DNA from 3 places in the Glaciimonas sp. OK215 genome. Region 1 is predicted to be linked to each of the others. Evidence: predicted binding sites of a transcription regulator. Region 1 holds the regulator's gene; each other region holds the start of a gene.
What was found. Region 1 encodes FNR, which switches genes on or off when oxygen is low (the NO sensors DNR and NnrR bind a similar motif). Its sites were predicted from a motif close to TTGATNNNNATCAA; they were not measured.
Positions count from the first base shown of each region.

Region 1 (3,310 bases):
ATCAGCGGGCACCTGTCGCTGCAAGAGATGCGGCAGCGCGTGCTGCGTCCGCGGGTGATGATCTATAGCGGCATACTGCTGCTGATCGTAACGGCCTTCTTTGGCACGCTGATCATGCGTACCCCGCTCAAGCTCGATGTCATTCGCGACCGCGGTGCAATGGGGCGGGAAGTGGAAGACGGCATGATCGAGAACGTGTACCGGCTGCAGATCATGAACACGGCGGAAACCTCGCACCGTTACAAGATTGCCGTCTCGGGGCTCAAGTCGATTGCGCTGGCCACGCCGGATGAAGTGGAACTGGAGGGCGCCAGCTCGCGCGCGGTGCCGGTGCGTGTGCGGGTCGATCACAGCAACGGCAAACCCGGCTCAAACAAAATCGTGTTCGAACTGAAGGCGCTGGATGATGCGCGCCTGCAGGTGCAAGAGAATGCCGTATTTTTCGTGCCGAAATAGGTCCCAAGGAGAAAATCATGCATACCGCTTCCCCGTTAATCGATCGACTACACACTGCGCGGCCTTGGTACACCCAGGCGTGGCCATGGCTTCTGATGCTGGGCCCGGCCGTGGTCGTCGTGGCGGCCACGTATACCGGCTGGCTGGCATTTTCGCGACAGGACGCGCTGGTAGTGGGCGACTATTACAAGCAGGGACTGGCCATCAATCAGGATTTGCAGCGCGATCGTGTGGCGACCGGTATGGGATTGTCGTTGAATGCTCGTTACGACGCTGCCAGCGGGAAGCTGAACGGCACGCTGCGGAGCTTCGGTACGCCCATTGCCAGGAAAATCCTGCTCCATCTGGCGCATCCGACCCAGCCGGAAAAGGACCTCCAGCTCGCAGCACAACCCAATCCGCACGGCGATTTCAGCGTCGGATTACCGATGCTGGAAAGGGCCCGCTGGGAGATCTTGGTTGAGGGGGAACGGCGCGACTGGCGTTTGAGCGGCTCCTGGAACTGGCCGCAGCAGCAGATGATCGCCCTCAAGGCCGATTTACCGCCCGCCGAATGAAAGAGGGGAGACCATGTTGCGATACGTGATGAATATACTTTGGCCGTCTTTTCTGGTGGCGATGGTCGCAGAAGGCTGTTTTTTTTCGCTCTTCGATCCGGCGGATTTGTTACGTCTCGGCGGCCAACATGCTCTGCCGCCGATAGCCGGCTACACGATCGGCTTTTTCTTCTTCTGGAGTTTTTGTTCGCTGGCGAGCATGCTGACGCATTACCTGTTCAGCGTGCCGGACGAGCGCGGCCCGCCGTTCTGAAGTGGAAGCGTTACATCGGGCTGCAGTTTTCCGTGCCGGCCGCCAGCGCTCTTAACATCGCCGGATCGAGCAGTTGCAGCTCACGCTTATCGACTTTGAGCCAGCCCTGCTTCTTGAACCGGGACAGCAACCGGCTAATGCTCTCGATGGTCAGTCCCAGATAATTGCCGATGTCCTCGCGCGACATCCGCAACTGGAAACTGGTGGACGAATAACCGCGCGCCGCATAGCGCGATGACAGATTCACCAGAAAAGCCGCAAAGCGCTGTTCCGCGCGCATATTTCCCAGTAGTAGCATCACATTCTGCTCGCGCGTGATTTCCTGGCTCATGATTCTGTGAAAATGACGCAGCAGCATCGGGATGTGGCCGAACAGCTCTTCCAGGCGCGAGAACGGAATCTCACAGACCTCGCTATCCTCCAGCGCAACCGCGTCGCATTGGTGCCGGTCGCCGCTGATCGCATCCATGCCCAGCAATTCGCCAGCCATCTGGAAACCGGTGACCTGTTGCTCGCCGCTAGGATTGATCTGATAAGTCTTGAAATGCCCAAACCGGATGGCATACAGATTTGTGAACGGGTCATCCATTCGGTACAGGCCCTCGTCTCGCAAGATGCGACGGCGGCGTCCGACAACCTGGTCGAGCCGGTTGATGTCCGCATCGTCCAGCCCCATGGGAAGGCATAAGTGGTGCAAGCTGCAATTGGCGCAACTTGCCTTTAATGCACCGACATTCAAGGCTGGCGACGCGGTATAGGAAAGCGGCTGGCTCATAGTGGTAATTGTTGTGATTATTCAACATTGTAGTGATGGCTAAGGCGAATGTACTCTAAATGCGGAATACATACAAACGCAGCGCAACGCCGCTGCCCACGCATTGCGTGCCATTTGATCCATGTCAAAAAGTCCTGAGGAGAACAGGCATAGGATCTTCTCATCGGATTCTTTTCCCGCACCTGAGGACATCATGTTCAAGACCATATTGTTGGCGACCGACGGCTCCGATCTGTCGGACAAGACTGTTCAGGCGGCAGTCGAATTTGCCAAGAGCAACGGCAGCAAGATCATCGGCTTGTCGGTTGCCGAAATCTATTCCTATTTCCCGGTCTCGACGATGGGCGGCGCTGAAGATCTGCGTTTGCTGACAGATGCGGTCGAGCAGCAAGCGGAAGAAAATGTGCAAAAAATCGCGGATCTGGCGAAGCAAGCCGACGTGGCGTGCGAAGTCTATTGTCCAAAGGGCTGGTGCGCTCAGGAAATCGTCAAGACCGCCGAGCAGCACCACTGCGATGTGATTTTCATGGCGTCGCATGGCAGAAAGGGCGTGAGTAAATTGCTGTTGGGCAGCGAGACACAGAAGGTCCTGGCTTATTCCCGCATTCCTGTGATCGTGTACAAGGCATCGGCCTGACCGCTGGTGATGCATCGATTCAAGCGCGATCATTAGGCTCGACCAAAGCAGGAGCGTTCAGATGTCCTACAAAATCATTCTGGTGCATGTCGACAAGTCGGCGCATCTTGACTTGCGGATTGAAGTCGCCGCAAAAATGGCGTTACATGAAAATGCCCACCTCATCGGCGTTGCTGTCACAGGGCTATCCCGATCACTGCACCGGCCGCTACTTTCCGGCCGGGACGGCAGCAATCTGGCGTCCTATAAAGCCGACTATCTGGACACGCTGCGGCAGCGTGCGCACGCCGCGCTCGAGAAATTTGACACGCTGGTGCGCGCAATCGGCGTGACTTCTTATGAAAAGCGGCTGATCGATGACGAGGCCGCGGCTGCCATCAGCATGCTGGGCCTGTATGTCGATCTGATCGTTCTCGGCCAGAGCGACACCGACGATCAATCCCTGACTGCGAAGGTCGATTTTCCGGAATACGTGACACTTAACGCCGAATGCCCGGTCTTGATTGTCCCTTCTGCCGGGCCGGTCTCCTGCATTGGCGGGCGGGTGCTGATTGCATGGAATGGGAGCATGGCGGCTTCGCGCGCAGTCAGGAGTGCCATGCCATTGCTAAAACAGGCGAACCAGGTTCAAC
Region 1 is NZ_CM173544.1:2,604,325-2,607,634, reverse strand. Features, by position in the region: gene ccoG (cytochrome c oxidase accessory protein CcoG) at 1-456, shown strand, start outside; gene AC3CHX_RS11765 (FixH family protein) at 474-1,013, shown strand; gene AC3CHX_RS11760 (hypothetical protein) at 1,042-1,266, shown strand; gene fnr (fumarate/nitrate reduction transcriptional regulator Fnr) at 1,277-2,041, opposite strand; gene AC3CHX_RS11750 (universal stress protein) at 2,235-2,678, shown strand; gene AC3CHX_RS11745 (universal stress protein) at 2,740-3,310, shown strand, end outside.

Region 2 (3,310 bases), on a different replicon from region 1:
GTTGATTGTTCGGGTACATCCGGAAATTCTCCGGAGTCAGGGGCTTCCGGATGGGCTGCTCAACGAAAAAACTGTCTGGCAGCAGCGGTATCGCTCCATCGTGGACATGGAGGACCATCTTTGTCGCAATGGCACAAGGATCGTCAAGTTCTTCCTGCACCTTTCAGAGGAAGAGCAGCGAAAGCGCTTTCTCGATCGGATCGACGAGCCCGATAAGAACTGGAAACTCAGTCTTGCCGACATTGAGGAGAGAAAATTCTGGAAACAATACATGCAGGCCTATGAAGCCTGCCTGAGCGCAACGAGTACAAAAAATGCACCTTGGTATGTGGTTCCAGCCGACGACAAGGAAAATGCCCGGCTGATTATTTCCCGGATTATTCTCGATACTTTTAAGGCGCTTAACATGCAGTACCCAGAAGCCGACGCCAAGCGTCGGCAGGAATTGCTGTCGATTCGCCGCCAGTTGATGATGGAAGCTCCCAAGTAGCAACCGAGACCGGTAAATTCGCTGTTGACCGGCGATTTCTTGGTTTTCCACTTTTCGTCACGAACCAGAGGCACGACAAGCGTTAGCACTATCTTGAAAATGAAAGGAGTCAATCATGCAATCGCCACGGCAGCGTAATGCGGTACGTATTATTCTGGACGAGCACGAGCAGTTGTCGGCAGTAACTCACGGCATGCTGAATTTTGTACGCCTTATCGATAAAGGTCAGACGGCACCAGGGCTGATGGTGTTTCGCGCGATGCTCTTCTACATACGGGAGTATCCAGAGCAGATACATCATCCAAAAGAAGACCAGTACCTGTTCGCGCGCTTGCGAGACCGGACCAACGAACTTGATAAGACGCTCGCCGAGTTGGCGTCCCAGCACGCGCAAGGTGAGGCGCTGGTGCGGGAATTGGAGCACGCACTGACCCGCTATGAACTGCAGGGGAGTGCCGCATTTCCGGTATTTCGTGACTTGGTGGAGCAGTATGCCAGGTTTTATTTCGGCCACATGCGGTTGGAAGAAGAAGTGATTCTGCCTGCTGCCAAGCGTCTGTTGACGCCAGAGGACTGGGCCGTGGTTGACGCCGCGTTCGCTGGCAATATCGACCCGTTTGCCGGAGCCGACCTGAAAGTGGACCTCGAAAAGCTGTTTTTGCTGATCGTCAATATCATTCCTGCACCGGACGGCGAGGAGGCTCCGATCTAAATTAAATATGCATGCACATGCTGTTCGCGTGCGATACGGAACGTTGTGACGGCGCAACGACGTTGACAAGCGTCGCAAGCTTGCTTATTGTCAATTTGTCCGAGCCCCGATTCGGAACCTTTCAATAATAATTTCAATAATGATGAGAAGGGAATTACCTCGACATGGACTCGTTCATAACTCGATACCTGGGCACTAGATATTTCTATCTGTTAGTCGTCATCTTCCTAACGCAAATCTTGTTGAGCTCACCGGTAGCCCATGCGCTGCCGGTGTTCGCGCGACAAACCGGACAAAATTGTATGGCCTGTCACGCCGGCGGGCAATTTCCGGAGCTGACTGCCTATGGGCGATTGTTCAAGCTGACCGGTTACACCATCGGTACGCGCACCGTTCCGCTCTCGGTGATGGGGGTCGCAAGCTTCACCAAGAGCTCCAGTCCGGATAGCGATACGGCATTTGCCAAGGATGCGGTTGCCCTGTTCCAAACCGGCAGCGTCTTCGTCGCTGGCAAGCTCACCGACAATGTCGGCGTGTTCGCACAAGCGACCTTCAATAACTACGACAGTCAAAATCCGGACTCCGGTAAATGGCAAAGCAAGTGGGTGTCCGACAATTTCGATTTGCGCTACGCGGATCGATTCATCGATCTGAACCGGGACTTGATCGTCGGCCTGACCTTGACCAACAATCCTTCTATCTCCGACCCCTGGAACACCGCGCCGGCATGGCTTCAATATGTCCCGACGAAATTCGGGGTGACCGGGCCTGATGCCACACCGATCATTAGCCAGCTCGGCGCACAGGCCGCCGGCGTCGGTGCCTATGCCTTCTGGAACCAGACCTTGTATGCGGAGCTGGCTGCGTATCAGACCGCCAACGGCGTCTGGTCGTTCTTGAGCCAGGGCACGTCGGATCAGGACCAGACCAAGCTCAGGGGCACCAATCCCTATTTACGGCTGGCGCTCAGTCACGACTGGGGGCCGCATAGTGCGATGGTGGGGGTGCTCGCCATGAATGCCGACATCTATCCCGACAACCAGAATCCGACCGGTCCGACGACACACTATCGCGACCGAGGGGTGGATGCGCAGTATCAATATCTGCTGGATCCGCATACCGTCACGGCACAGTTCAGCTATATCAGGGAAACCATCGCCAATGGCGACGTGACCGGCATTGCCTCCAATGGGTCGAATACCCTCAATCAGCTAAGGCTGAAAGCCAGCTATATGTATCGGGCGAAATATGGCACCAGCCTGAGCTACTTCAGGACGACCGGAACTTCGGATGCGACCTTGTACCCGGATGTGGCCGCCAATCCCGGCACCCGCGGCTGGGTGCCCGAAGTGTTCTGGCTGCCGGTGCAATACGTCCGGGTTGGTGCGCAATACTTTGCCTACACCCAGTTCCACGGGGCCTCCAGCAACTACGATGGGGCTGGCCGCAATGCGAAAGATAACAACACACTCTTTCTCTATGTGTGGGGAGCCTACTAAATGCATAGCTATGATGACCATCATCCCGTACTACGCATGGCCAAGACAACGCGATTCGAGAAACTCAAGCGGAAAGTCGCTTATTTACCCTTGAGCGTGCTCGTCATTGCGATGGTTGCCGGTTGTTCTTTGCCGGAACGGTCGCGTTCCCTGGGCGATCCGAATGTCGCAGCCAAAACACTTGCGTTGCAAGTCTGTTCGAATTGCCATGGCGTTCAGGGCGTGTCCGTGTCTCCCAACTTCCCGCATCTGGCGGCACAGTCGGAACCGTATCTCGTAGAACAGCTAAAATCCTTCAAGAGCCATGGCCGTTCGGACCCCGCAGGATTCGAGTATATGTGGGGTATCAGTGCCCGGCTAAGCGACGAGCAGATCAGCGGACTGGCGGCTTATTTTTCTTCCCAGAAGCCCGCTTCCGGAAAACCCGGAAATCCGGCGCTGCTCCACGCCGGCCAAACGATTTTTGAAAATGGCATAGCCGCCACCAACACGCCGGCCTGTTCCGGATGTCATGGCGCCAAAGGTGAGGGCATGCAACAGTTCCCGCGTCTGGCCGGCCAGCACGCCGACTATATCGTCAAGCAACTGATGGTTTTTCAAAGAACCGAG
Region 2 is NZ_JBYMEG010000004.1:300,649-303,958, reverse strand. Features, by position in the region: gene AC3CHX_RS32115 (ADP-polyphosphate phosphotransferase) at 1-490, shown strand, start outside; gene AC3CHX_RS32110 (hemerythrin domain-containing protein) at 606-1,202, shown strand; gene AC3CHX_RS32105 (cytochrome C) at 1,505-2,701, shown strand; gene AC3CHX_RS32100 (c-type cytochrome) at 2,702-3,310, shown strand, end outside.
Region 2: a site for FNR is predicted at 1,283-1,296, ahead of AC3CHX_RS32105 (cytochrome C). Genes of this name have one in related genera too.

Region 3 (3,310 bases), 1.3 Mb from region 1:
CTCCATAAAAAAGCAGAATCAACGAATACTCATAAGCAGTCATTTTCATTTCAACTAGAAAAATTAATGGCGACACGATGATAAAGGAAAAATGGCAAGAAAAAGCAAAAGTGCCAATCAACGAGTAAGAAACAAAGAGTTTATTTGAAAATATTTTTATATAGGCGCGAAAATGCGATTTCTCTCGTAAATTTGATTTTTCAGCTGTCTCAACAAAGCAGAAAAATATTTGCACCAAAATTATGAGTGATAAAAAAATGAAAAATACAAAGCTTCCACGCCAACCTATAAAATATTGCAGCACTGTCCCGAGCAACGGTGAGCACGAAATACAAACCCCGCCAAATGTAGTAACAAATATACGAACAAAATGTCCTTTTTGACCTTTGAATGCGTCTTGAACGATGGCTTGCGCTAGTACAAAGCAAGCACATCCTATTGATTGAACGACCCGAAAAACCAAAAATAATATATAGTCAGAGGATAACGCGCAGCCTATGGCGCCAACGATTGCAACTACCAAGCCGATCATCAAAAATATTTTCCGCCCGTATTTATCTGAGAGTGGCCCCACAAATAATTGTGCAACGGAAAATCCGACCGCAAATAGACTGATAGATAGGGAAATTCTATTGGTGTCGATGCCAAAATTTCCAGCCAGAGCGGGAAATGACGGAAGCATTACATCTAAAGGGATTGCACTAAGAGCAATCAATGCACTGATCAAGAATAATAATGCGCCCATAGTCATCCGTGACGTAACGCCTGAGGTCATAAAGACAGCCTACTTTTCCCGTCAATCAGCCCTTGCTTCACAAATATATCGACATAGGAAGAAGTCGAAAAAAACGAAGTTTTTTGCAAGGCGCATAAGGTCGCGCTCCATCCATTTCGCGCACGTTCGAGATTCGCTTGGTCGGAATTTCGATCGGATGAAATATCTGTCGCAATATCCTGGGAAACTCCAACCTCCATCAAGTTTTTTCGTAACCACTCTTTTTCAAGTCGAAAACATTCAAAGATGATTTTTGGTAGCTGCTCTGCGCAAAAGTCCTTTTCATTTATTGATAAGCGCTTCCAAACGTACGCGAACATTGCGCTAAAGTAGCGACTATGCGCCCATTCATCCTCTAGATGGTCTCGCAACATGTTGTAGACCGGCTTTACTATCGTGGATTTTCCCATTCGCAGAAACTCTTTAGTAATAACCGTTTCGGATACGAATCCTATTAAAAACCATCCCAACGAACAAAAATTTTTATCAAAGCCTGCCGCCAGTTTTTCTAACCGTAAAATTCGGCTAAAATTTTTCTGGTCTGAACCTAATCCGTATACATCCGCCACCTGCGCCGCCACATTGGCGGAAATAACTGCGTGAAATCCTTCTTTTGTTAGCCGTTGCGTCAAACTCCCGAGCCTCAACGATTTTCAACAGTCGCGTTATATGGGCGAAATCGAGCGAATATTGCTGATGCGATTTAAAATCCCAAAGCACCACTCCTCTTTGCGTAAAGAGAAAAAAGATATTTGGGTTGAGGTAGAGTTTCATTTTTTAAAGAAAGAAGGCAACCAGTAACTGGATGCCTTCTGTTTCTTACTTACTCTTTAACTGGACAGGTAACGTTAGTCCAATTAGCCATTTGATTTGACTCGAGAGTTATTTTTTCCATGATAATCTCCTTAATGTAAAAATAGAAATGCCTGACCAAGATGATGCGACACGAAAATCCTAACAAAGAAAATTCAGATTTCATCAATCACTTTTGAACATATAGGGATTTTTCTTATGGCCAGGCGGCGCGTTTGCGGAGAAACTGCCGCAAGCCATCCATCTTCCGAAACGGCAGCATGTCAAACCGCCTGCGCGCCGACCGTTTCCCGCATCCGTGCGCGCAAGCGGCTGATGGCCTGGCTGTGCAGCTGGCAAACCCGCGACTGGCTGACTTCCAGTACGGCACCGATTTCACGCAGATTGAGTTCCTGTTCGTAATACAGACTCAGCAGGAGACGCTCACGCTCAGGCATGCCTTCGATCGCCGCCAGCAGCGCGTGACGCAAGCCGCTTTGCAGCAATTGGTGCAAAGGGTCGCCTTGATCGGCGTGCCTGCTGTTGTCGTGTCGATTTTCGCGATCCAGTTGTTGATCAAGGAAGGAATTTTCATTATTTCCGCCTTCGAAATCTTCGTAATACACCAGCTGGCAGCCGTGGATATCCTGCAGCAACTGTTGGTATTCCTCCAGCGGCAACTGCATGGCCTGCGCGACTTCGCGCTCGGTCGGCGGGCGCGCGAGTTTTTGCTGCAGTCCTTGCAACGCCGCTTCGACGCTGCGCGACGACTGCCGCAAACCGCGCGAGAGCCAATCGTTGGCGCGCAATTCATCCAGCATCGCACCGCGAATGCGCTGGCTGGCGTAGGTTTCGAACTGCGCTCCCTGATTTTCCCGATAGCGATTGACGGCATCCAGCAAGCCCAGCATACCGGCCTGTATCATGTCATCGAGCTCGACGCTGGGCGGCAGCTTGGCAATCAACTGCAAGGCCAGACGCCGCACCAGCGGCGCGTACTTCGTCAGCGTGCCGGGCATATCCATTTTTCCCTGCGCGGTATACATTGCGGTGTCCTTTTCTATCCTGGTTGACCCTGCAGGCAAAGTTGCCACCTTCTTTCAATGCAACGCCAGCATTGCCTGGCTGGCGTTGTCGCCGGCTGCCTTATGTGCTGCCTTATGTGCTGCGTTATGCGCTGCATTAGCGGCACTTCCGTGGAGCTTATTGGCGGCGTTCAAACTTCCCCCCCGATCGTGGCGCTGATCCTGATATGCCGGCTATCCGGAATTTCGGCCAGCGACAGCACTTTTAGCTGTGGCAGGCTGCGCCGCAGGAAGCGCGCCAGCAGCGCGCGCAACGGCTGCTGCACCACCAGCACCGGCGTCTGCCCCAGTTGTTGCTGGCGGTCGATGGCCGCCTGCGTCTGGGCCAGCAAGCTGTCCGCCAGACCCGGCTCCAGACCGCTGTCCGTACTCAATGCCTGCAGCAGCACGCGGTCGAGCGCGCCATCCAGGCCAATCACCTGCAATTCGCCGTTGCCCGGGAACAGCTGCTGGGTAATCGCCCGCCCCAATGCCAGACGCGTCAGCGCGGTCAGTTGGTCGGCATCGCTGACGCTCGGCGCATGTTCTGCCAAGACCTCCAGGATGGTGCGCATGTCGCGGATAGGAACGCTTTCGTCCAGCAGGTTCTGCAACACTTTCTGCAAACCGGTCAGCGACAATACTTTCGGCACAAGGTCCTCGCTCAACTGCGGCGCTT
Region 3 is NZ_CM173544.1:3,940,226-3,943,535, forward strand. Features, by position in the region: gene AC3CHX_RS18175 (Bcr/CflA family efflux MFS transporter) at 1-775, opposite strand, end outside; gene AC3CHX_RS18180 (diiron oxygenase) at 772-1,407, opposite strand; gene AC3CHX_RS18185 (RNA polymerase sigma factor FliA) at 1,852-2,613, opposite strand; gene flhA (flagellar biosynthesis protein FlhA) at 2,784-3,310, opposite strand, start outside.
Region 3: a site for FNR is predicted at 1,641-1,654, ahead of AC3CHX_RS18180 (diiron oxygenase). Genes of this name have one in related genera too.